DNA from 2 places in the Pseudarthrobacter cellobiosi genome. Region 1 is predicted to be linked to the other one. Evidence: riboswitches for the same ligand, from Rfam matches in the RefSeq annotation. Region 1 holds a riboswitch; the other holds the start of a gene.
The links. Region 1 has a riboswitch for cyclic di-AMP ahead of NG701_RS00765 (C40 family peptidase). Riboswitches for the same ligand answer to the same signal wherever they lie in the genome.

Region 1 (11,537 bases):
AGGCCGCAGCACACGGGCCGCTTCCCGAAATACCGACGGCTTGTCCGGGGACAGGTTTATGACGCCATTGGAGATGACGCAGTCAAAACTGCCGTCCGCAAACGGAAGGCCTTCGATGTGGCCCTTGGTAAAGGTGACATGCGGATAGCCGCCGGGGTTCCGCAGGCGTTCAGCCTTGTCCAGCTGCTCTTCAGTCATATCAAGGCCAACGACGCGCCCCGTGGTGCCAACCATGGCGGCGGCGTAAAAGACGTCGGTCCCGGAACCGGAACCGAGGTCAAGGACCTTCTCACCGGGAATAAGATCCGCCAGGTCGAAGAAGTATCCAACGCCGGCAAACGATTCGAGGGCGCCAGCAGGAATGGTGTCCAGGAGCTGGGGCGGGTAGCCCAGCTGCTCGGCAAGCCCGCGTCCCATTTTGAAGTGGTAGCTGCCGGTGGGGTTCAGGGCCACCGCGCGGTAGACCTGCTTGACCTTTTCCTCGAGTTCGCGGCGGTCTACTTCAACCGTTCCCGCATCCATGGCCCGGCCCTCCGTCAGGCGATTTCGAGCGTGGTGTGCACGGGGACCGGATTGGTCAGGCAGTCGCGGACAGGCGAAGTGTCCTGAACGTAACGGCACAGCGCCTGCAGCTGCTCCAGTGTCGCATTCGGGCTGGAGACCCGGGCCGTTGCGCGTAACGCGGTGAATCCCGGCCGCGGACCGTCCAGGCCCAGGAAAGGACGGGCGTCCAGGTCGCCCTCCACCTGGAACTCCAGCGAGCGGATTTCAATGCCCTGGGCAGCCGCGTTTGCCGCGTAGCCCACGGAGTAGCAGAAGCCCAGCGCCTGCAGCAGGAGCTCGACGGCGTTGGGCCCGGCATTGTTGCCGAGCAACACGGGCGGCTCATCGCCCTCGAGGACGAAGCTGCCGGTCCGGCCGGTGTCGGGCTCGCCTGCATGCGTAAACCCGAGAATGTTGCCGGTGTTGTGCGTCCCATCAAGCCATGTTGTGGTTGCCTTAAAGGTGAAACTCGCCAGAGCGGGATCCGATTGAATCGCCCCTATCGTCCCCACCAGCTGGTCTACGTCAATTCCATTTCGGATGGTGGCTACATCGCCCATCCCCATTCGCCTCTTTCCGATTTTTGCGCGGATCCGGAGCGGGTCCCCTCAGGTATAATCAAGCAATCACTTGAATATTTGAATTGCACACCTGGACGGGATAGATTGTCAAGTACTTACTTGAATAGGTTCGATGAGCGGAGGCTCCGGTGAGCAGCAGGAAAGCCAAGGACGCACTCTTTGACGCGTTTTCATCGGTGGCCAAGGTGCTTGGCAGCGGCCGGCGCGCCGAGCTGGTGGACGTCCTTGCCCAGGGCGAACGTCCGGTGGACGAACTCGCTCAAGAGATCGGGCAGAGTGTAGCCAACACCTCACAGCACCTCCAGCACCTACAGCGGTCAGGACTGGTGCGCAGCCGGCGCCAGGGAACCCGGATCTACTACCGGCTTAGCGGATCATCAGTAGCCGAACTTTGGGCAGCCATCCGCCACGTGGCTGCGGAGCATGTGGCGGAACTCGATAAACTCGCCACGGCCTGTCTTGGCGACCGCTCCGCCCTGGACACCCTGACGCAGGCTGAACTCCGCGAGCGGATGTCCGCCGGCGACGTCGTTGTCCTCGATGTGCGGCCTGAACCGGAGTTCCAGTCCGGGCATATCGCAGGAGCTGTGTCCGTTCCGCTCAAGGAGTTGGCGGCGAGACTGAGAAATCTCCCCGATGACCGCCAGGTTGTTGCCTATTGCCGGGGCCCTTACTGCGTGTTCGCAAACGAAGCCGTACAAATGCTCCGCCTGGAAGGGATCCCGGCCACACGCCTGGAAGGCGGCTACCCGGAGTGGGCTGCCGCCGGGCTCCCAGTGGAGGTGGCCCCGCAGCCGGAATAGCATCCGGCTATGCGGGCGCCCCGAGGGTCCCTGTTGTGAGGTTAACTCCGGCGCAGCGTCAGGATCTGTTCAGCGCGGCCGAACGGGCCCTGGAGATCGTGCAGGACAGTGGACGTGAGCCCAATCCCGTCAGTTCCGAAGGAGACGGCATTGTCCAGGCCCAGCCATTCGCCCTCGGGCCTGCGGTACATGTGGATCTGCAGGTCCAGGTTGGGGAAGGCATAGCTGTCTTTGCCCGGCGGGACCCTGGCCGCGATTCCGTTGGCCGTGTCAACGAGGCCCATCAGGCGGGCCAGGTCGCCGCTGTCGGCTTTATCCGTCAGGGGGTGCTGGGTGCGGAGCCAGACGATGCCCGCGCCGGGCCGGTGGCCCTCGGCCACGCGCATCTCCAGGGACCGGATGTAGCCGCCTGGCCAGATGGCAGGGCCGTCGAGCGGTTTGCATTCATCCGGTGCCGGGATGGCGGTGTCCTCGACCGCGGCAACCGCGGCCGTGTCGCTGGTGATCATCCGCCACGCGGTGGCGCGGATGGCCACGCGGCCGTTCTCAACCAGTTCTGCCTGCAGGAGCTCGATGGTCCGGCCCGGACGGAGGGTGGCGGTTTCGATGTGGAACCCGCCACCAGGGATCAGGCCCAGTATCTCGTAGCTCAGCCGGGCCATCCGCATGTCGGCGCGGGGCTCGTGGCGCTCCAGGCTGTCCGCCATCAGGCCAGAGGCCGGCGCCATATGCTGTTCGTGCTCGTTCCAGGCCCCCTGTGCGTGGATGGTGGAGCAGAATCGCCCCTCACCCAGCGCCTGGTAGTAGAAAAAGCCTTCGGCCAGGTCTGGCAGATCCTTGGTCAACGTTGGCCCTTCCGACGATTCTGGGTGAATGATCATTAACTCTAACCGGTGCTCTACTGACCGGCCACCGCGGCAAGCTCCAGCATGCGCGGCAACAGGTCCGGCCAGGATTTCGCGAAGCCTGGATGGAGCTCCTTCAGGTCCACCTCAGCCAGCGGGACCCACTGGAGTTCGAGACTTTCCGGATCGCTGATCACGGGGTCAAACGGCGCGGTCACCAGCACAACAACGGTGGTGTAGGACCAGTAGCCAACGTCCAGTACGGACGTGAAGAGGACGCTGACATCCGCGGCCGGCACTGCGGCTTCCTCGTGCGCCTCGCGGAGTGCGCCGGTGACAGCGTCCTCGCCCTGGTGCAATGCTCCGCCGGGGAGTCCCCACGTTCCCCCGTTGTGGCTCCACAACGCGCGGTGCTGCAGGAGAACGCCCTTGCCGGGGTCATAGGCCAGGACGCCGGCGGCACCGAATCTGCCCCAGAACTTGCCGTGGTCGCCCTCAACCCACGCGTCACCGGGATCCCGCGGACCGGTCCGGAGCGGCGGAAACATGAGATTCGCATCAGGGGACGTGGCAGCCAAGGAGTGATCCATTCCTCCAGTCTGACAGGTGCCCGGCGGCCCTGACGCTCAGGCGTCGGCCGCGCGTCAGCCTGTTTGGGCCCCGTGACCGCGTTCGACGGCGAAATCACCGCCGGGGTACATAACGGTTTCGTGTCCGTCGTCGAAGCGGACCAGGTAGGGCGGATGACCTTCCTGACCGCGGACTTCAACGATTACCCCGTGCCGGTCTGAGGACCCGACGGTCCTCCCCCGGACGATGATCCTGTCACCCTGCGCTGCCTCCATGGCAATCACCTCCAAGGCCCAGAGTACGACTGACGGGGACCAGGGAACAGGGGTCAGCCACGTGACCGGTCGCGGCTCCCGGAAATGGACGGCAGGTCAGTTCCCTGGGACGCGATGAGACGGGCAGCGCGGCGGAGTGCGTCGTCGGGGTCCTGGTGCCAGCGCGTGATGACGACGTCGGCCCGCTGGCGGTCGCTGCCACCCAACCCCTGAAGCAGCGGAAACACAACGTCGGCAATCAGGGGGTCCACCAGCTCTCCGGTCTGCGCGGTTCTGATGAAGCCCTCCAGCCGGGTCAGGTCAGAGTGACGGAGGAGGGCCACCCGGGACTGCAGCAACACAACGGCGGCGAGCCGCCTCTCATAGACCGGCCGCCTGCCGGGACCGGGCCGGCCCCAGAGGAGTGATGCCAAAGCGGTCACCTCATCGTGGCCAAGGTCCTTGAACTTCGTGCCAGCGTCGCGGACGGTGCCGCGTACGGCTCCCACCGACGATCCGTAGGACCCAAGTACCCCGCCCACCCGGGACTCCACGTCTTCCGCCCGGTACCAGGCGCCCTCATTCTGCAGGGTGGCGTCGATGAAGCCGGCAGCCTCCTGCACACGTTCGTTCACGGCGCAGTTACCGTCCCAGCCGGCCGGCAGCGGCGTGAAGTATGCAGAACGGCGTTGACGGGCGTGCTTCGAGGCGTCCCTCCGCGATGGGATCCCCGCACACGTCGCACGTACCGTAAGTGCCCGCCGCAATCCGCGCCAGGGCCGCGTCCACCTGTTCGAGGCCCGAACTGCTCTGCTGCAGGAGCGCCGATGCCTGCGACAGCTCGAATGCAATGGTGGATCCCTCGGGGTCGTGCTCGTCATCCACGTTGGAATCCTGGCGCGCAGCATTGGCCGAAGAGATGTCCGCGCGGAGGGCGGGAAGAAGCGCGAGTTTCCGGGCGCGCTCTTCCTCCAGCAGGACCCGGAACCGTTCAAAATCTGGCATGGGAAAAGCCTAGTGGTTTTGGGGGTCTCGACAAGCGCGGCCAGTCGGAGGATGCTGGCAATCGTAAGCGCCTCAGATGCCGTCTGGCAGCAAGGGACAGACAGCTGATGGACACAAACTCCACAGAGAAAGTCTGCGTGCCATGCCTACAAACATCGTCACCGAGTTGGCAGTCAAGTCCCACAACACACCGGATGAGAAGCGCCGGCCGGAGAAGACGGAAGTGGACGTCGTCAACCTGGGTGACTACACCGTTGGCCGGTTCACGTTCAATCCCGGCTGGCGCTGGTCGGACTGCATCAAGCCGGTGGTCCAGACCGAGTCCTGCCAGAACAACCATGTGGGATTCTGCGTTTCCGGAGCCCTCAATGTCGAGACCACCGATGGCAACCGGATCAACATCAGTGCCGGAGATTCCTACACCATTCCACCGGGGCATGACGCCTGGGTGGACGGTGAAGAAGCCTTCGTCGGCATTGAATTCCTCAGCGCCGCGGAATTCGCCAAAGCCCCAGGAACGTGACCCGGCTGCCGTCCCCCCGGCAGGTCAGTACCAGTTGTTGGCCACTGAATGGTTCCACGCGCCGCACGGTGACCCGTAGCGGTCCGCTATATACGACAGTCCCCAATTGACCTGGGTCCGGTAGCTCGTGAGCCAGTCGCTGCCCGCGCTGGCATACTTGCTGGCCGGCAGCGACTGGGCGATCCCGTATGCGCCCGAATAGGGGTTGGTCGCGGTGGTCAGCCAGTTGGACTCCTTGGTCCACAGCGACGCCAGGCACGGAAACTGGTCCTGGCCCCAGCCGTAGGCCGCCAGCTGCCCGGCCGCGTAGCTCTTGGCGCCGGCGGGGTCGTTGACAGCGCCGCCCGGCACGGAAGGCACGACGACGACGGGCGGCGGGGCCGGCGTCGGGCTCGGGACAGGAGCGGGGGCGGGTACTCCCGGTACGGCAGGCGGGGCCGGAGCCGGTTTCTGCGCAGCGGCCAGGGCAGCTGCCTTGGCTGCCGCCTCCGCCTGTTGGCGTGCCTGTTCCTGCGCCGCCGCCCGCTTGGCGGCCTGCGCCGTTTCGTACGCAGCCAACGCCACCTGGCCCTGCCGGAACTCACCCTCCACGGCAGCGGTGGTGCCCTTGAGGGAGGCCAACTGCGCGGTCAGTTCCTGGCCGTGCTCCTGCTGCTCCGCGATCTGCCGGGACATGGCCTGCTGGGCGGATTGGGCGGCATCGAGCTTGGTTCTGGCTTCGCCGGACAGGCGCTCGCGCTCGGCCCTGGCTGCCTGCTCCTGATCGGCCAGGGCGCGGGAAATGCGTTCGGCGGCTGCGGATTTGTTCACCAGGGCGGCAGTCTTATCGCTGACGATCTGGACGATATTCAGGCCTTGGATGCTGTTGTTCTGCACGGCGTCGAGGGCAACGAAGAAACCCATGTTTGTGCCACCGGTCTTATACGACTGCGCCGCAAGAGACCCGATTTCCTTCTTGTACTGTCCCAGTTCGGCCGCGGCGCGTGCGGTCTGGGCGGTCAGTGCATCCACAGTGGAAGTGGCGGCCTGAAGCGCCGCTTCGGCAAGGGCATACTCCGCGGCGGACGTCACGGCCGCATCGCCCAGCGCCTCCGCTTCGGTCTGGAGCCCGCCCAGCAGCCCATTGATCCTGGTGACCTCTGCCGCTTTGCCGGCCTCGCTTTGCTTGGCGTTCTGCACGTCCTGCCACGAGGGATAGCCGCCGGGCGGCGCGTCGTCGGCGGCATGTGAGGGAAGCTGCGCTACCGACCCCACCAGGGCGACCGCCAGCATGCCGGCGAGGGCGGGCAGCCGCATTTTTTGAACAATCCGGGACATAGTTGGTGAGCTTACCGGGCATATACGGATTACGGGGGTTGACCTGCAACATCGTTACCGGAGAGCCGGGAAACCGCACTGAAATGCGGGTGGATTCCACGCCTACATTCCGTTACCGGAATGTGACATTGCTGCCGAGCAGAAGTTATGGTCAAGCGGTAGCCCGGCTCAAGCCGGACCATTCCCGCCAGTATGCCGAGCCCTGCCGCTGACCGGGATCCAGTCGCTTTCCAGCTGGCAGGGACGGGGGAACCACGTTTCCACGGCTTTTCGAAGCCTTGGGGTTAAGTCGGTATCGCTCCCGTCCCGTGCGGCGGCGCCACCGGCCGGGTAACTCCGACCCGAACCCGACAGCTCACCCCGCAGGCATGGGAGAGGCGATCAACCGTGTCCAAGAATTCCGCTTCCGCACGCCATCGTGTGGTTCCTGCCCGCTCTACCGTCCCTGTCGGCCTGTCGTCCACGGCCAAAGCGCACGCACTGACGTTTGGTCGGCCGGCGCTGGTGGCTGTTGCTGCATCAGGCCTGCTGTTCAGCATCGGCGCCCCGGCGCAGGCCGGCGTCCACGGCCCTGGTGATGCCGGTACTGCCAACGCCCAGGCCCAAACAAGTGCAGCGGTGGCGGCCCCGGCCGCCACTGTTCAGGCCGCTGCTGCTCCGGCACCGGCCGTGGCCAACGTCCACACGGTCGTTTCAGGCGACACGCTGGGCCAGATTTCCGCCACCAACGGCGTCCCGCTCAACGACGTCCTTGCCGCCAATGGACTCTCACTGACCAGCGTCATCTACCCCGGCGACCAGATCCGGATCCCCGGTGCCGGCTACACCGCACCGGCTCCCGCGGCGAAGGTCGCGGCGGCCCCGGCCTCCCCCACCAACACCGGTATCCAGCTGGCCTCAACGTCCGCACCGGCGGCCCAGGCTCCGGCCAGCTCGCTCGGCGCGGCCATCCTGGCTTCCGCCAACTCCCAGCTTGGCGTCCAGCAGGACTGCACCGCCATGGTGGAGAAGGCGCTGCGCTCGGTGGGTAAGAGCGTTGGTGATCTGGCTCCCGGCCAGTTCTACCAGTACGGCTCAGTGGTGGGCACACCGGCACCAGGGGATCTGGTCATCACGGCCGGCCATGTGGGCGTCTACGCCGGCAACGGCCAGGTAGTCAGTGGCGGGGTGGACGGCTACAAAACCGAAGTGCACTCCATCAGCTGGCTCTCCGGAGTGTCCTTCGTCCGCGTAGCGTGATCCGACCATGCTCGACGGCGGCGGGCGGCACCCAGCCGCGCGCCGCCGTCGTCCATCCCTGGTGTTCGCTCAGGTCCCGCAGAAGGTCCGGTAGCTCCCGAAGTCTTCAGGGGCGGGGCCGGCGTAGCGTTCCAGCCCGGGGCGCTGCGTGTACGGATCGGCCAGGACGTCCATCAGGCGGTTGAAGGGGTCCAGGTCGCCTGCGCTAGCAGCGTCAAGGGCCTCTTCAACCAGGTGGTTCCTGGGGATGTAGACGGGGTTGACCCGCTCCATCAGGTCCGCGTCCGGCGCCAGTGCCAGCCACTGTGCCGCCCAGGCGTCGAAGGCTGCCGGGTCCGCGAACTTGGCCCGCGCAGTCTCCGGCGTGCCGCGGGCTGCCGAGCCGAGGCTCCGGAAGAAGGACGTGTAGTCCACTTGGCCTTCCTGAAGCAGGCCCAGCACGCCGTCCACGATCGGCGACGCGACGTCGTCGTGCGTGTCCGCGCGCAGCCCAAGCTTGGACTTCATGCCGGCTGACCAAGCAGCGCTGTACAGCGTGCGGAAGGCGCCGAGGGATTCAACGGCGAGCGCAATGGCCTGGTCTTGGTCTTCATGGAGCAGGGGCAGGAGTGCTTCGGCGAGCCGGGTGAGGTTCCATTCGGCAATGACCGGCTGGTTGGCGTAGGCGTAGCGTCCGTCAGCGTCGATGGAGCTGTAGACCGAACCGGGGTTGAAGGCGTCCATAAACGCACACGGACCATAGTCGATGGTCTCGCCGGAGATGGTCATGTTGTCGGTGTTCATCACGCCATGGACGAAGCCCGCCAGCATCCATTGCACCACCAGGGACGCCTGGGCGGCTATGACCGCATCGAAGAACGCGAGATAGGGTTTTTCGGCGAGCGCCACGTCCGGGTAATGGCGGCTGATGGCATGATCGGCCAGACGGCGCAGAAGGTCCGTCTCGCCGTTGACACGGGCGAACTGGAAGCTGCCGACGCGCAGATGGCTGCTGGCCACCCGGGTGAGCACGGCTCCGGGCAGCATGGTTTCGCGGCGGACGGGCCGGCCCGTGGCCACCACGGCGAGGGACCTCGTGGTGGGGATGCCCATGGCATGCATGGCTTCGCTGACGACGTACTCGCGCAGCATGGGACCGACGACGGCGAGCCCGTCACCCGCGCGGGCGAACGGTGTCCGGCCGGAGCCCTTGAGGTGGATGTCCCGAAGCTGCCCGTGGATGTCCGTGACCTCACCCAGCAGGAGGGCCCGACCGTCGCCGAGCAGGGGTGAGTAACCGCCGAACTGGTGGCCCGCATAGGCCTGGGCCACCGGTGTGGCACCTTCAGGAATCTGGTTGCCGATCAGCAACCGCGTCCCGTCGGGCGTCCGCAGCGAGGACGGGTCCAGGCCCAGTTCGCTGGCCAACGGCTCGTTCAGGACCAGCAGCTGCGGGTCTGGCGCTTCCTCTGCCTGCCAGGGAACCGCCAACTCCTCGAGTTCGCGGGCGAAACGCCCGCCGAAGGTGAGCGTTAGTGGGATTGCGGTGCTCATCCTTCAAGACTACCCGCGGCCGCGGGTGAGTGCCCCGCCCTCCCAACTGAGTAGCGCTATCTGTCGTTCTGGAGGCTCAAAACGTCAGATAGCGCTACTCAGATCCGACGTACTGGCGTCACCCCTCAGACGTGCTGTCCGAACCAGGCGAGGGTGTCGTTCCAGGCAGCCGCGGCCTGGGTTTCGTTGTAGCGCTCGCCGGTGTCGTTGTGGAAGGCATGGTCCACGCCGGGGTAAACGGTGAGCTGATGCGTCACGGTGGTGGCGTCCAGGGCATCCCGGAGGGCCGGCATGGCACCGGTGATCCGCTGGTCACGTTCTGCATACACGCCGAACGCCGCCGCCTTGATGGCCGGCACCTTGTTCAGGTCCGGCGCCGGCCCATAGAACGCGGCGGTGGCCTTGAGCCCGGCCAGCTCAGTTGCCGCCTGCCAGGTAATGCCGCCGCCGAAACAGTACCCATTCATCGCGATGCGTCCGGAGTCCACGAAGTCCTGGCCCTGAAGGTAGTCGAAGGCGGCGGCGAAGTCTGCAACATGGCGTGGGGCCCCGGCGCTGGTCAGTGCACCCGACACGGCGTCCGAGTCAAGGCTGGCGGTGCCTCCCTCCCTACTCAGCAGGTCAAGGGCCAACGCCGCATACCCGGCCTTGGCAAAGCGCCGGGCAACATCCTGGATGTGAGGGGTCAGCCCGCGGTTCTCGTGGCAGACCAGCACCGCCGGGCCGGCTGCCCCGGAGTCGGGCCGGGCGAGGTAACCGCTGATATCGGTTCCGTCGGCAGCGAACCGGACGGTCGCCGTCGTAAGCCCCCCGGCGCCCTCCGGGACCGAGAGCGGACTTTTGGCCCCCGGAACAGCACCGGCAGAAGCGGTGCCGGTGCCCGCCGTCGATGACGGGGTGGGTGTGGGCATGGGGTCGGTGCTGCGTGGGACTTCCTCGGGTGTGCATCCAACGAGCAGCATCGCGCCCGATGCCGCCGCCATGCTTCCAGTGATGAATGCGACCCTGCGGGTAAAGGTGCGGTGGGTCATTGCGCCGGCGCGGTAGTCGTCGAAGAATTCCTCGATCAGGTACCGCTCAAACTTTCCAAGCTGGACCATGGCTGGCCTCCTCGAGTGAGGCTCATATCCTTCTCCGAAGCGGGCAGACCTGCAAGGGGTCCCATGCGCCCGGTCAGAACTGCTCGGCCGGGATGGACAACCCGAGGTCGAGAAGTCCGCGGCCTGCCTGTTCCAGAATGGGATCCATGGTCAGCGAGGCGTGGTTGAGCAGTACATTGACATCGCGCTGGATCCGCTGGAGCGGGTGCGTCAGCCGGTGCACACTCCCGCCGGATCCCGTCAGGATGAGGCGGACAGCCTCGGCCGACGCCGCGCCGCTGAGACCCAGCGAAAGCCGGTACCGCGCCCGCTCCTCATCGGTGAAAGCCGCAGGCCGGCGATCGAAGGAGGCGGCCACCACCCGGACAGCTTCCTGCCAGTGCAGCCGCGCGGTGGCCACCTGCCCGTAGGCCTGCGAGAACCGGGCCTGCGCGAGCGGCGAATCCGCCTGCCGCGCCTGCGTTGTCTGCTTGACCTTACGCACCATCATCAAGTCTTGGAACACCTCGATGGCGTGCTCAGCAGCCCCCAAAGCGGCGGCCGGGGCAACCATGTTCAGGAACGTGGCCATGGGGGTGTGGATGCTCGGATCCGGGTGGATGCGACTGCCGGGATTGTCAGCGACGGCCAGGAGATTCCATTCCAGGGCACGGTGCGCCGGGACAAAGAGGTTCTCCGCGCGGAGATCGTTGCTCCCGGTCCCCCGCAGGCCGGCCGTGTGCCAGACGTCCAGGAGGTCAAGATCGGACACCGGTACCAGGCACTGCAGGCGGACCTCGCCGTGCTGCACGGCCAGGAGCGCCCACTCGGAGTGCATGATGCCGGAGGCGAAGCTCCATCGGCCCGAGACGGTGTAACCGCCGGGAACCTTCTCTGCTTTACCGGGAGGGGCACCGGTGGCGGCAGCCAAGGGGGCCGGCCCGTTGGCGAAGACTTCATCCTGGGCTTCCTGCGGCCAGCGGGCCAGCATCCACACGTGTTCCACCAAGTGCCCCACGCTCCAGGCCGTGGAGACACATCCCTGGGCAAGGCGGCGAACCACCTCCACGTAGGTTTCCAGCCCCATGCCGAAGCCGCCCACGGCCTTCGGTGCAAGCATCTGGAACACCCCTGCTGCCTTCAGTTCAGCCATGGTGGCTTCCGGGATGCGGCGGATCTCCTCGGTCTCCGCGGCGCGGTCCCGCAGCCGGGGAACGAGGGCATCCACCCGGGACAGCAGCTCGT
Region 2 (11,537 bases), on a different contig from region 1:
CAGCAGGCTCGACGCGTCATGCCCGGCGTCCAGCGCCCGCCGGACCGAACTGGCGGAGAACCGGTAGATAGTGGCGGGCCCCTGCCCCTCGGCGTCGGCCATCACCAGGAGCTTTTCGGCCAGCTCGGGAGCCAGGTAGCCCGGGGCAACTGCGGTCAGGTCCGCCTGGAGCAGGACGTGGTTCAGTGCCGCAGGCAGATGCTCGCCCAGGATGCCCAATGCTTCGTCCGGGTTGTCTTCGGCAATGGCGCTACCCAGCTGGCTCAACGCACCGGACCCAGTCAGTCCCAGCAGCTCCGCCTCCGCCAGCACACCCCTGATCAGGGAACTGAACCGGCGGGCCATCCGCGGCTGCGTCCATTCAGCCCGCTGGAGCACAGCCGCGGCATCCAGGACCGGTGCCGTGCCGTCCGCAGCGGCAGCCTCCTGGGTGAGCTCCTCCAGAATTTCCAGGATCCGCTTCCTGACCACCGGGGCGTCCGGCCGCTGCGCCTCGGCTGAAAGGGCATTGACGGTGTTCCCGGCCAGGGCGCGGTGCGCGGCGGGGACACCGCCGGGGCCGTTAACGGGCTGGCCCACCAGTGAAGGCACACGCTCGCTCGCGAGCCAGGCGTTGACCAGCCACAGCCACTGCTCCTGGCGGGGGAGGGCCAGCCACTCGAGCTGCGGGGGCTGCACCCACGAGGACGAGTCCACATCAAGGCGCAACAGGCCGGAGAGGGCGCTGAGCTCCAGCAGCAGGCCCGCCCGGTGCTGGTCGATGCGCAGCGTCTCGGCCAGACGCTTCATTTCCCGGACACCTACGCCGCCGCTGCGCAGCGTGGCCAGCGGCTGCTCGCGGACGGCATGGAGGAGATCACCCACCAGCCGGAGGGTTTCAGCGATGGCGCCCAGCGCCGCGTTCCGGCGAAGCGCAGCGGTGGTGCTGCCCAGCTCCGGAACCGGCGGGGACAGGGAGAAGTCATTGATGATGGCGCCGCCACGCAGCGACAGCCCCACGCTGTGTGGCAGTTCCACGTGCGCGGCGTCCAAGGGGACCAGCAGGCCCCGGGCGAGGAGCCAGTCCACGGGCCCGACGTCGGCGCCCTGGTTCGAGACCGACGCTTTCCGTTGCGCCTGGGGGACGGCACCCATGGCCCAGTTGCGGAATTTGGCGAGCAGCGCCGTCGTGCGTTCCGGGGCGTCGGCCAAAGCCTCGCTGAGTGCCTCAGGCGAGGATGTCCAATGCTGCAGCGCGAGGGCTGCCTCCATGGGGGTGGTGGCGTTCTGGATAGAGACGCCGCTGCGGTGCAGCTCGGCGACGAGCTGGACTACCCGCTGGGCAAACGCGGGCTGAAGCCTGACCAGCTCGGTGTAGCTGCGCCCCAGCCCCGCAGGATAGATTCCCACCACGTCCTTGAGGCTTCCCACCGGCAGGTAGTACCGCTGTCGCTGGCCCGAAACCGCCATTCCATGCGGCGGCTCTGCCCGGTGCACCAAAGCCAGTTCCTGGAGCGAGGCCAGGATGCGTTCCAGCGCCGCCACCGTGGACCCTGCAATGAGTTTCCGGACGCCTGCCGCCGAGGCGCTGTGTTCGGTGTCCGTGTTCGTGCACAGGTGCAGGGTTTCCAGGACTTGCATCTGCGGCCTGTTAAGCCGTTCGAGAGCGCGCTGGACGCTGACCCGCGCGCTTGCCCGGGCGGCCAGGGCGGAAAAGTCAGGAACCGCGGGGGACATAAGGTCCGGCCGCGCTGCAAAGAGCGCCCGCAACGAGTCATCGCTGCGTGCTTCCAGTTCTTTGCTGAGAGCGCGGATAAGGGACATCAGTCCAACGTTACCGCCCGCTGGACTTTCCTGCCCGGCGCCGGCCCGCCACGCTGTCCAGGACCAGGAAGAGCATCAGCAGGAACGCCACAGGCAACCCGTACAGGGCAGTGGCAGTGACCCAGGCCGGAGCAGCGGAGCCTGCGAAGGCCAGCGCCATGACGGCTCCCACCGCCACGAGGGAAAGCATGGCAACAACCGCTGCGCAGATCATCAGTGGGCGCCGGTATCGCGAGGGTGTCATGCAGGTAACGCTAACAGCCGGGCGGCCGGCGGCGGCGCCACGGGCGGGCCTGAGCGGCGGGCGCACAGCCGCGGCAGGCGGCAGGACGAAGGGTGCGTGAAAGCAGGATTCCGGGCCCCGGCAGGATAACCTTGAGGAACAGACCAACACGGTCCGTCGCTGTCATACCCTGAACCCGCACATCAGTGCGGATGCGGTGACTGCCGGCCGTGTCAGAAGACGTCAGAACGAAGAAGGTTGATTACGTGCCTACCGGCAAGGTCAAGTGGTATGACAAGGAAAAAGGTTTCGGATTCCTCGCAGGCGAGGACGGCCAGGAAGTCTTCCTGCCCAAATCATCGCTGCCCGAAGGCATCACGGAGCTGAAGGCCGGCACCCGGGTTGAGTTCGGCGTTGCCGACGGCCGCAAGGGTGCACAGGCCCTGGGCCTGCGCGTCCTGGACAAGACGCCGTCCATCGCCAAGGCCAAGCGGCCCAGCGCCCGGGACCTCGCGCCGCTGGTCCAGGACCTGGTCAGCGTGCTGGACAACCTCTCCGGAACCCTGTCCGCGGGCAAGTACCCGGAAGGCAACAAGGGCAAGGCCATCGCGGCTGCCCTGCGTAAGGTTGCCGACGAGCTGGACGTTTAGGTCTTGGCCATGAACGCGGAAGCTGAACAGCCGGACACCACAACAGCGGGGAAAGCGGGCGCCAAGGCCGAGGCCAAGCGCCGCGCCGGCGTGCCCGTGTGGCGTACCGGAAAGCCGGATGCCTTCCTCGCTGCTGCCGTTGGCGAGGCGCGAACCGCCATCGAAGGCATCGCGGCGGCGTCGGACATTGGTGCGCACCTGGCTGCCAAAAGTGAGGGCGACCGCCTGGTCACCCACCTCTTCGAATCAAGAATGGCCGGCTACCACGGCTGGCAGTGGTACGCGGTCCTGACCAGGAACTCCCGCTCCAAGGTGGTCACGGTCAGCGAGCTTGGCCTCCTGCCGTCGGAGGACTCCATCCTCTCCCCGGAGTGGGTGCCCTGGGCCGAGCGCGTCCGCCCCGAGGACGCACAGGCGGCAGAGGAAGAGGAGTCACCCGCTGCGGAGGCTTTCGCTTCGGGGCCGGACACTTCGCAGGCCGAGGCTGACACTCCCGGGTCCGAAGACCGGGACGAAGAATCCGAAGAGGACGACCCCGCCGGCGAGGCTGACTAGGCAGTTGCGAATACGCAGGGTTGAGAACCAAGAAGGCCGGCACTGATGTCCACCTTCAAATCCCTGCACATCCCCAACTACCGGATCTGGTTCCTCGGCGCGCTGGTTTCCAACATCGGAACCTGGATGCAGCGGACTGCCCAGGACTGGCTGGTCTTTGACCACCTCACTGATCACGACGCCGGAGCCATGGGCATCACCATGGCACTGCAGCTGGGGCCGCAGCTGTTCCTGGCGCCCGTCGCCGGCCTCGTGGCGGACCGCTTCAGCCGCCGGCAGCTGCTGGTCATCACGCAGTCGCTGATGGCACTACTGAGCACCGGCCTGGGCATCCTGGTGGTGCTCGGCGCCGGCCAGCTGTGGCACGTCTACGGCTTCGCCCTGCTGCTGGGCATGGTCTCCGCCCTCGATGCCCCGGTGCGGCAGACCTTCGTTTCTGAACTCGTGCGGGACGACTACCTGCCCAATGCCGTGGCCCTGAACAGCGCCTCCTTCAACGTCGCCCGGATGATCGGGCCTGCCGTGGCTGGCGTACTCACCGTGGCGGTAGGTCCCGGCTGGGTGTTCCTGATCAACACCTGCACCTTCCTGGCCATGCTCCTGAGCCTGTGGAAGATCCCCGCCGCGTCACTGCGCCAGCTTCCCCGGGCGGCTCCGGGCAAGGGCCGGATCCGGGAGGGGCTGCGCTATGTGCGGTTCCGGCCGGACATTGTGGTGGTCCTGGTGGCCGTGTTCATCGTGGGAACACTCGGCCTTAACTTCGTACTGTTCATCGCCGCGATGGTGGGCACGGAATTCGGGTTGGATGCCAGCGCCTTCGGGCTCATGAATTCCATCATGGCCATCGGTTCCGTGGCAGGCGCGCTGCTCTCCGCCGGCCGCGGCAAGCCCCGCTTGCGGATGATCTTCGGCGCTGCGGCTGCCTTTGGGGTGACGTCGGGACTGGCCGCGCTTGCCCCGGACTACTTCTGGTTCGGCGTCGCGCTGGTGCCGGTGGGCCTGTTCGCGATCACCATGATGACCAGCGCCAACGGCTACGTCCAGACCACCACCGATCCCGTCATGCGGGGCAGGGTCATGGCCCTGTACATGGCCATCTTTATGGGCGGCACCCCCATCGGCGCCCCACTCGTGGGATGGGTGGCCAACGTCGCCGGCCCCCGGTGGTCGCTTGCCGTGGCGGCCGCCTCCGGGATCATCGCCGCCGTGATCGGAATGATCTGGATCATCCGCGCCCAGCAGCTCCGGCTCACCTTCAACCGGCGGGCCCGCGGCCTGCGGTACTTCGGCGTCGTCTCCCATCTGGGCGTCCAACAACCGGGGGACAACGCAAACGGCGCCGCCCGGGACGAAAACCCGGACGACGCCGTCGGACACTGACAACTGGCGTCACCACAAAACAGTGCGAACGGACACTTGGGGTCCCGGTATCTGGGCCCCAAGTGTCCGTTCGCGCGGGTGCGCTACTTGCGCAGCTCGCCCACCACGTAGTCGATGCTTGCCAGCAGCGCGGAGACGTCGGCCGGCTCGATGGCCACAAATGTGGCGATCCGGAGCTGGTTGCGGCCCAGCTTGCGGTACGGCTCGGTGTCCACGATGCCGTTGGCGCGCAGGACCTTGGCGATCGCGGCGGCGTCGATCGAGTCGTCGAAGTCGATGGTGGCGATGACGTTGGAACGGTCCTCCGCTTTGGCCACAAACGGGGTCGCGTACTCGGAGGCCTCGGCCCAGGAGTAGATCCGGCCGGCGGAGTCAGCCGTGCGGGCGGACGCGAAGTCCAGGCCGCCGTTGGCGTTCAGCCACTGCACCTGCGCGTCGAGGGTCACCAGCGTGGAGAGCGACGGCGTGTTGTAGGTCTGGTTCAGCCTGGAGTTGTCGATGGCGGTCTGGAGGTCCAGGAAGTCCGGGATCCAGCGGCCGCTGGCCTTGATTTGGGCGGCGCGTTCCAGCGCGGCGGGGGAGAAGAGGCCCAGCCACAGGCCGCCGTCGGACGCGAAGTTCTTCTGCGGGGCGAAGTAATAGACGTCGGCCTCGGAGACGTCCACGTCCAGGCCGCCGGCTGCGGAGGTGGCGTCCACCAGGACCAGGGAACCGGCGTCGGCGCCCGCCACGCGCTTGACCGGAGCCGCGACACCGGTGGAGGTTTCGTTCTGCGGCCAGGCGTAGACATCCACGCCTGCCTCGGCGGCCGATACCGGGCGGGCGCCGGGCTCGGACTTGATGATGGAGGAGGCGTCCAGGAACGGGGCCTTGTTGGTGGCTGAGGCGAACTTGGAGCCGAACTCGCCGAAGGACAGGTGCTGGGCCTTCTTTTCCACCAGGCCGAAGCTGGCGACGTCCCAGAAAGCGGTGGAGCCGCCGACGCCGAGGACCACTTCGTAGCCTTCGGGGGCGCGGAAGAACTGGCTGAGGCCTTCACGGACGGAGCCCACGAGGTTCTTGACCGGAGCCTGGCGGTGGGAGGTGCCCAGGATGGTCTTGGACGCCGCTGAGAGCGCTTCGAGCTGCTCCGGCCTGACCTTGGAGGGTCCTGCGCCGAACCGTCCATCTTTTGGCAGGAGGTCGGCAGGAATAGTGATGCTGGTTTCGCTCACGGGGGCTCCAATTTCGGCATGGACGTGCCTCACGTCCGGGCGGTGGGTTGGCCGGTAGTCGGCGGTGACTGCATAAGGACCTCCTATATTCTGCCTGAACCCCTTGATTGGGCGGGAACCGGCGCCGTCATAGTCCGGCCAATGAGACCGTTCGTCCCCGCCCGGGGATTATCCAGACAAATTCAAAATAGGCTAAGCTTTTTACCGGACCTCGCCGCTGCTGGACGCGATACGGTGGGACAACGCAAGGTACTGCGCTCGAGGAGCTGAGCTGGATGACGGATCTGATCGATACTACGGAGATGTATCTTCGGACCATTTTGGAGCTTGAAGAAGAGAACATCGTTGCTCTTCGTGCACGCATCGCCGAACGGCTGCGGCATTCCGGACCCACGGTGTCCCAAACCATCGGCCGGATGGAACGCGACGGACTGGTCGTGGTCTCCGGAGACCGTCACCTGGAGCTCACGGAAGCCGGGCGGAAACGCGCTACGGAAGTGATGCGCAAGCACAGGCTCGCGGAACGGCTCCTGGCGGATGTGATTGGCCTGGACTGGGCCTATGTCCACGATGAAGCATGCCGCTGGGAGCACGTGATGAGCGAACGCGTAGAGCAGCGCATCTACGAATTGCTCAACCACCCGACCGAGTCTCCGTACGGCAACCCCATCCCAGGGCTGGCCGCCCTGGGCGGGCCGGCACCCGCGCTCCCTGACGCCGATGTGATTAATCTCCTTGATGCGATGCAAGGCTACGGGCCGGCGTCGAACGTGACAGTCAGCCGGCTGGCTGAGCCCATCCAGGTGGAACCTGAGCTGTTGGTCCAGCTGGATGAAGGCGGGATCAGGCCCGGTGCCTCGGTGTCCCTAGAGCGCGTGGGGGAGTACATTTCCGTGCGGGTTCCGGGAATCGAAGGGGCGCTCGAGCTGCCCCCGGAAGTGGCATCCCACGTCTTCGTTTCCGTCCGTTGACGGGAAGGCGGTCCGCCTGTGGGGCCGCCCCATAGCGCAGTGACCCCCGGTTCCGCAAAGATAACGGAATTGTTACTGTCCAGGTTAATCACTTATAGTTGGAACTCAGCGTCGATACAAAAGCGTTACCTGATCCGGAGCCGAGCTCTGCCAGCGGATCAGGTGCATCAGTCACCAACTGGCAGAGGCGGGGGAACCACAACCGGCAGTCGTAAGACTGCCTTGGGGTGAAGTCCGTCAGCAGCAAGCCTCTTCCAGCGAAGGATCCTCACGGGATATCTCTGCGCCAAGTGCTTGTCACGGCGGACCGGGTCTTTGAACTCTCTGACCCGAATCCGACAGCTAACTTCGCAGGCTATCCAGAGAGGAACATTCTTGACCACGCAATACTCCAGGGGCCGCCGCCGTGCGGTGGGTCCCGCCTCGGCGCCCAGAGTGGCCGAGGATTTCACCGCGGAGAGGCCCCGCGACCCACAGCGGGAAGCGCGCCGCCGCCGGGGTCCCTTCCGGCAGATGACGGATTTCGCCGCTGCCAGTGGCCTCGGCCAGAAGGCCGGCATCGCCTTGGCAGCAACAGGCCTGGCTCTCACCGTGACGGTTCCCGTAACCGGCCCCGTGATGGCCACTCCGGCACCCGGCCAGGCCGCGTCGGCCGTTTCCGCTGCTCCGCAGCCCGAAGTTACCGCCGAAGCCGCCGCCCAAATTGATTTCAGCCGCTCGTCCGTGGTGACCCAGGGTGATCCCGACGGCAAGCTGAAGCAGCTGCTGAGCGCACAGTCCGCGGGATCCATTACCCGCGCGGCCTCTGCCGGAAGCCTCGGCTCGCCGCTGGCCCAGCTGGCTACAGTCTCTCCGTTCGGATTCCGGGTCAGCCCCATTACCGGCGGCGCCGGAGACTTCCACCGTGGCCAGGACTTCGTGGCACAGTGCGGAACCTCCGTCCTGGCTGCTGCCAGCGGCACCGTGACGTTCGTCGGCTGGCACCAGTACGGCGGCGGCAACCGCGTGGTGGTGGATCACGGCAACGGCCTTGAAACCACGTACAACCACCTCTCCTCCGCCAGCGTCAAGGTAGGCCAGACGGTCAGCCGCGGCGACGTGGTTGCCCTCAGTGGCACCACGGGCGCGTCCACGGGCTGCCACCTCCACTTCGAGGTCCAGGTCAACGGCGAAGTCGTTGACCCCACCGGCTGGCTCTGACCCAAGTGATGGCGAACTCTCGAATCGCGGCGACGTGCCGTGACCTGAATGTGACATTGGCTCGGAACTCCTGTAACGTCTAAAGCGCGTCAACTTTTCCGAAGTTGACGTTCTTGAGTGGATTGCCTAGCTCTGCCACCGCTCAAGGTCCGTTCGCATGACATCGTCTGGCAGGGGCGGGGGAACCAATTTTGGTCTTCGATTCTGAAGGCCTTGGGGTTAAGTCGCAAAGCTTCCACTGTGAAGCAGCGCGGCCGGGTGACTCCCATCCGAATCCGACAGCTCACCTCGCAGGCATTGGGAGAGGCTACCTTCGTGTCTTCACGCCATACTTCTGCGCGTCACCGCGCACAACCGGTTCGCACCAACCCCTTGGGCTCCGTGTCCAAGGCCGTCAGTGCCAATGCCGGGACCGTAGGTCGCCAGGCTGCTGTTATCGCAGCTGCATCAGGTCTGATCCTGAGCATGGGGCTTCCGGCCAACGCCGCGGACACCACCGCCGGCGTTTCCGCCTCTACCGAGTCCGGTTCCGCGCAGACGGCACTTGCCGTAACTGCCGCGCCCACGGCTACCGTTTCCTTCGAACGCCCCGTCATCAAGACGACGCCGGCGCCGAAGGTTGAGACGGTCCGTGCGCAGTCCACGGCCTCCGAAACCGGGACTCAGGGTGGTGCCGCAACCGAGGCTGCGGCCTCCAAGCTCGCTGACACTGTCTCCTCCGCCGCCGCTTCGGGTCTGGCAGCACTTGCCTACACCGGTATCGGCAACCCCTACCTCTGGGGCGGCACCACTCCCAATGGCTGGGACTGCTCAGGCTTCACGCAGTGGGTCTACGCCCAGGCAGGCATCAGCATTCCCCGCACCAATGCCTGGACAGCCATGCGGCCCACGGCCACACCGGCCTCCGGTGACCTGGTCATGCAGAATGGCGGCGCCCACGTTGGCATTTACGTCGGCAACGGCATGATGATCAGCGCACTGAATCCGTCACAGGGCACGCTGCTCCACTCGGTGGCATCCACGGGCTCCTCCGCGTTCTTCACGATGGCCCCGTAGTTCCTGCAGTCCAGTAGTTCCTGCAGCCCTGTGCTGCCGGAACCGTTTCTTCACGAGAAACTCTTCGCTAAATCCCCGTTCGGGGCGTGCCGGCGTACCCCCAAGATGCCGGCGCGTCCAAAGCCCTTGGGCTGCCCACGCGGTCCTGAGGAAAACGAAAGAGAGAAAATTAATGACTACACGTGCAACTGTTGCACGGCACCGCGCCGAGGTCGCCAAGACCAACTCGCTGGCTGTCATTGCCAAGGCTGTCGGCGACAACGCCGGCGGCATGGGCCGTCAGGCTGCGGTTATCGCTGCTGCTTCCGGCCTTGTCCTGACCAGTGGTATCGCTGCGAACGCGGCTGACACCGGCATCCAGCGTGAAGCTGCATCCGCTTCGAACCTTGAAGCTGAGGTTTCCGCCCCGGCCATCATTTCGGCTGCTTCCACCATTGCCATCTCCTACGAGAAGCCCGCAGTGACCACCACGCCGGCTCCGGTTGAGGCTCCCGCACCTGTTGTTGAAGCTCCGGCTCCGGCCAAGGCCGCGGCCACCATCAAGGTAGCGTCGGCAACACCGGCCGCTCCGAAGGCGCCGGTCTCCGCAAGCGGCAAGGGTGCTGCCATCCTCTCCGCTGCCTACGCACAACTCGGTGTCAGCCAGGACTGCACCATGCTGGTCACCAACTCGCTGGCTGCCGTGGGGATCAACTTCCGCGACTGGCCCGCAGGCTACCTGTCCCTCGGTCAAACCGTGAGCGCCGCCGAGGCCCAGCCCGGCGATCTGTTGTACTACGCCGACGGCGGCGCGGGCGTTGCCCACATTGCCGTCTACGCTGGCAACGGCCAGGCCGTGCACGGGGGCTACAACGGCAACCAGACCGTTGTGTTCAGCGCCAATGTCGGCTCCGGCCCCGTTTACATCCGCGTGTCCTAGCACCAAAGTCAGCCTTCAAGGGACCCCTGCCTCACGGCTGGGGTCCTTTGCTGTTTCAGGGCTGCTGGCCTGATCCGGTGAGGTGCACGAATTCGACACGTGACGGCGGCCGCTTCTGCGATTAGCTGATCCCGGGATTCTTTGTTTACTCTTGTGGTGTCGATCCATAGCCCGGATATGCCGGGGGCAGCCGGCCCTCGTGCCCCTGACGGGTGCGGCCACAAAGAGGTACGTGCATGCGCACTCTCGTTCTGAATGCTGGATATGAACCGCTGGCGGTAGTCACCTTCCGCCGGGCGCTGGTGCTTGTGCTCACGGGCAAGGCCAGTGTTATTGCCGAGGGCGATGACCCTGTAGTGGGACCGCAGGAGATCCTGGGCCGCCCGTCCGTGATTCTTCTGAACCGCTACATCCGCCCCAGATACAACCAGGGCACCGCGGTCAGCCGCCGCGGAGTCCTGCGGCGGGACGGTCACCGGTGCGCGTATTGCGGCAAAGGTGCCCACACCATCGACCATGTGCAGCCCAAATCACGTGGCGGCGCCGACTCCTGGGAGAACCTGGTGGCCGCGTGCCTCCGGTGCAACAACACCAAGGGCGACCATACGCCGGCTGAAATGGGTTGGAAGCTCAGGTTTGTTCCGGAACCGCCGCATGGCACCATCTGGCAGATCAAAGAACTTGAGAAGCCCACTCCGGCCTGGGATCCGTTCCTGCTGCCTGAACGGGCCGCCTGAACGGGCCGCCTTGTTCCAGCCCCGCGGGGTATTCCAGCCCGCACGGTTAAGCTGGGAGGGTGGACGCTGACCCCCTCGACTTCGATGCCGTCATCCTCGCCGGCGGCCGTTCGTCGCGGCTCGGTGGTGTGCCCAAGCAGAGTCTGACGTACGACGGCGACTCCCTGTTGCGCCGCTCCGCCGCCGCTGCCGGGGGAGCCCGGGCCGCCGTTGTGGTTGGTCCGGACGCTGGCGAAGTGCCGGCCGGGGAAATCCCTGCCGGATTTCTCCGCTGCCGCGAAGAACCGCCGTTTAGCGGACCCGCGGCCGCTATTGCGGCCGGGCTCGCGGCCCTGGCTGCTGCGGGCGGCAGCCGCCCCGGGCTGACGCTGGTGCTGGCCTGCGACATGCCCAACGTGGAGCAGGCGGTGGTGGCGCTGAAGGCTGCGCTGCGTGCCCGGGCACGGGGCGCCGGAGGACCCGCCGCCGGAGGACCTGCCGCCGGAGAACCCGCCGCCGGGGGACACTCCGCAGGGCAGCCGGCAGGCTTGGGACCGGACGGCGTGGTGGCGGTCTCGGAGGATGGCCGCCGCCAGCCTTTGGTCGGTTTTTATAGCACAGTCGCGCTACAACGTTCCGTGGCGGAACTGGAAAGAACGGGACGCTTAATCAACGGGTCGGTGAGGGCACTCCTTGCTAGTCTGGACGTGCAGCTTGTCGCCGTTCCGGCCGGCTCCACGGCAGACGTGGACACCTGGGACGATGCCGCCGCACTTGGAGTGGCCGGTCCGGATCCCATAACCGGGCTCCGGGGCAACACTGCCGCAGACGATTTGGGAGGCAGAGCGTG

Region 2: linked by a shared signal. The riboswitch ahead of NG701_RS01980 (C40 family peptidase) and the one ahead of NG701_RS00765 (C40 family peptidase) in region 1 are both predicted to bind cyclic di-AMP.

Annotation. Positions count from the first base shown of each region.
Region 1 covers NZ_JAMXBK010000013.1:10,559-22,095, reverse strand. Annotated here, with positions in the region: gene NG701_RS00815 (methyltransferase domain-containing protein) at 1-522, opposite strand, end outside; gene NG701_RS00810 (OsmC family protein) at 537-1,103, opposite strand; gene NG701_RS21110 (ArsR/SmtB family transcription factor) at 1,253-1,927, shown strand; gene NG701_RS00800 (thioesterase family protein) at 1,969-2,772, opposite strand; gene NG701_RS00795 (NUDIX domain-containing protein) at 2,826-3,362, opposite strand; gene NG701_RS00790 (DUF1918 domain-containing protein) at 3,417-3,617, opposite strand; gene NG701_RS00785 (DNA alkylation repair protein) at 3,671-4,231, opposite strand; gene NG701_RS00780 (TraR/DksA family transcriptional regulator) at 4,239-4,601, opposite strand; gene NG701_RS00775 (cupin domain-containing protein) at 4,744-5,124, shown strand; gene NG701_RS00770 (aggregation-promoting factor C-terminal-like domain-containing protein) at 5,149-6,441, opposite strand; cyclic di-AMP (ydaO/yuaA leader) riboswitch at 6,656-6,825, shown strand; gene NG701_RS00765 (C40 family peptidase) at 6,829-7,680, shown strand; gene NG701_RS00760 (protein adenylyltransferase SelO) at 7,750-9,213, opposite strand; gene NG701_RS00755 (dienelactone hydrolase family protein) at 9,339-10,313, opposite strand; gene ribA (GTP cyclohydrolase II RibA) at 10,387-11,537, opposite strand, start outside.
Region 2 covers NZ_JAMXBK010000015.1:95,288-106,824, reverse strand. Annotated here, with positions in the region: gene NG701_RS02020 (helicase-associated domain-containing protein) at 1-1,803, opposite strand, end outside; gene NG701_RS02015 (hypothetical protein) at 1,814-2,047, opposite strand; gene NG701_RS02010 (cold-shock protein) at 2,293-2,676, shown strand; gene NG701_RS02005 (DUF3027 domain-containing protein) at 2,686-3,231, shown strand; gene NG701_RS02000 (MFS transporter) at 3,277-4,611, shown strand; gene serC (phosphoserine transaminase) at 4,695-5,825, opposite strand; gene NG701_RS01990 (iron-dependent transcriptional repressor DtxR) at 6,101-6,796, shown strand; cyclic di-AMP (ydaO/yuaA leader) riboswitch at 6,950-7,168, shown strand; gene NG701_RS01985 (M23 family metallopeptidase) at 7,172-7,996, shown strand; cyclic di-AMP (ydaO/yuaA leader) riboswitch at 8,145-8,307, shown strand; gene NG701_RS01980 (C40 family peptidase) at 8,378-9,052, shown strand; gene NG701_RS01975 (C40 family peptidase) at 9,225-9,971, shown strand; gene NG701_RS01970 (HNH endonuclease) at 10,208-10,708, shown strand; gene mobA (molybdenum cofactor guanylyltransferase) at 10,768-11,537, shown strand, end outside; gene NG701_RS01960 (DUF6457 domain-containing protein) at 11,535-11,537, shown strand, end outside.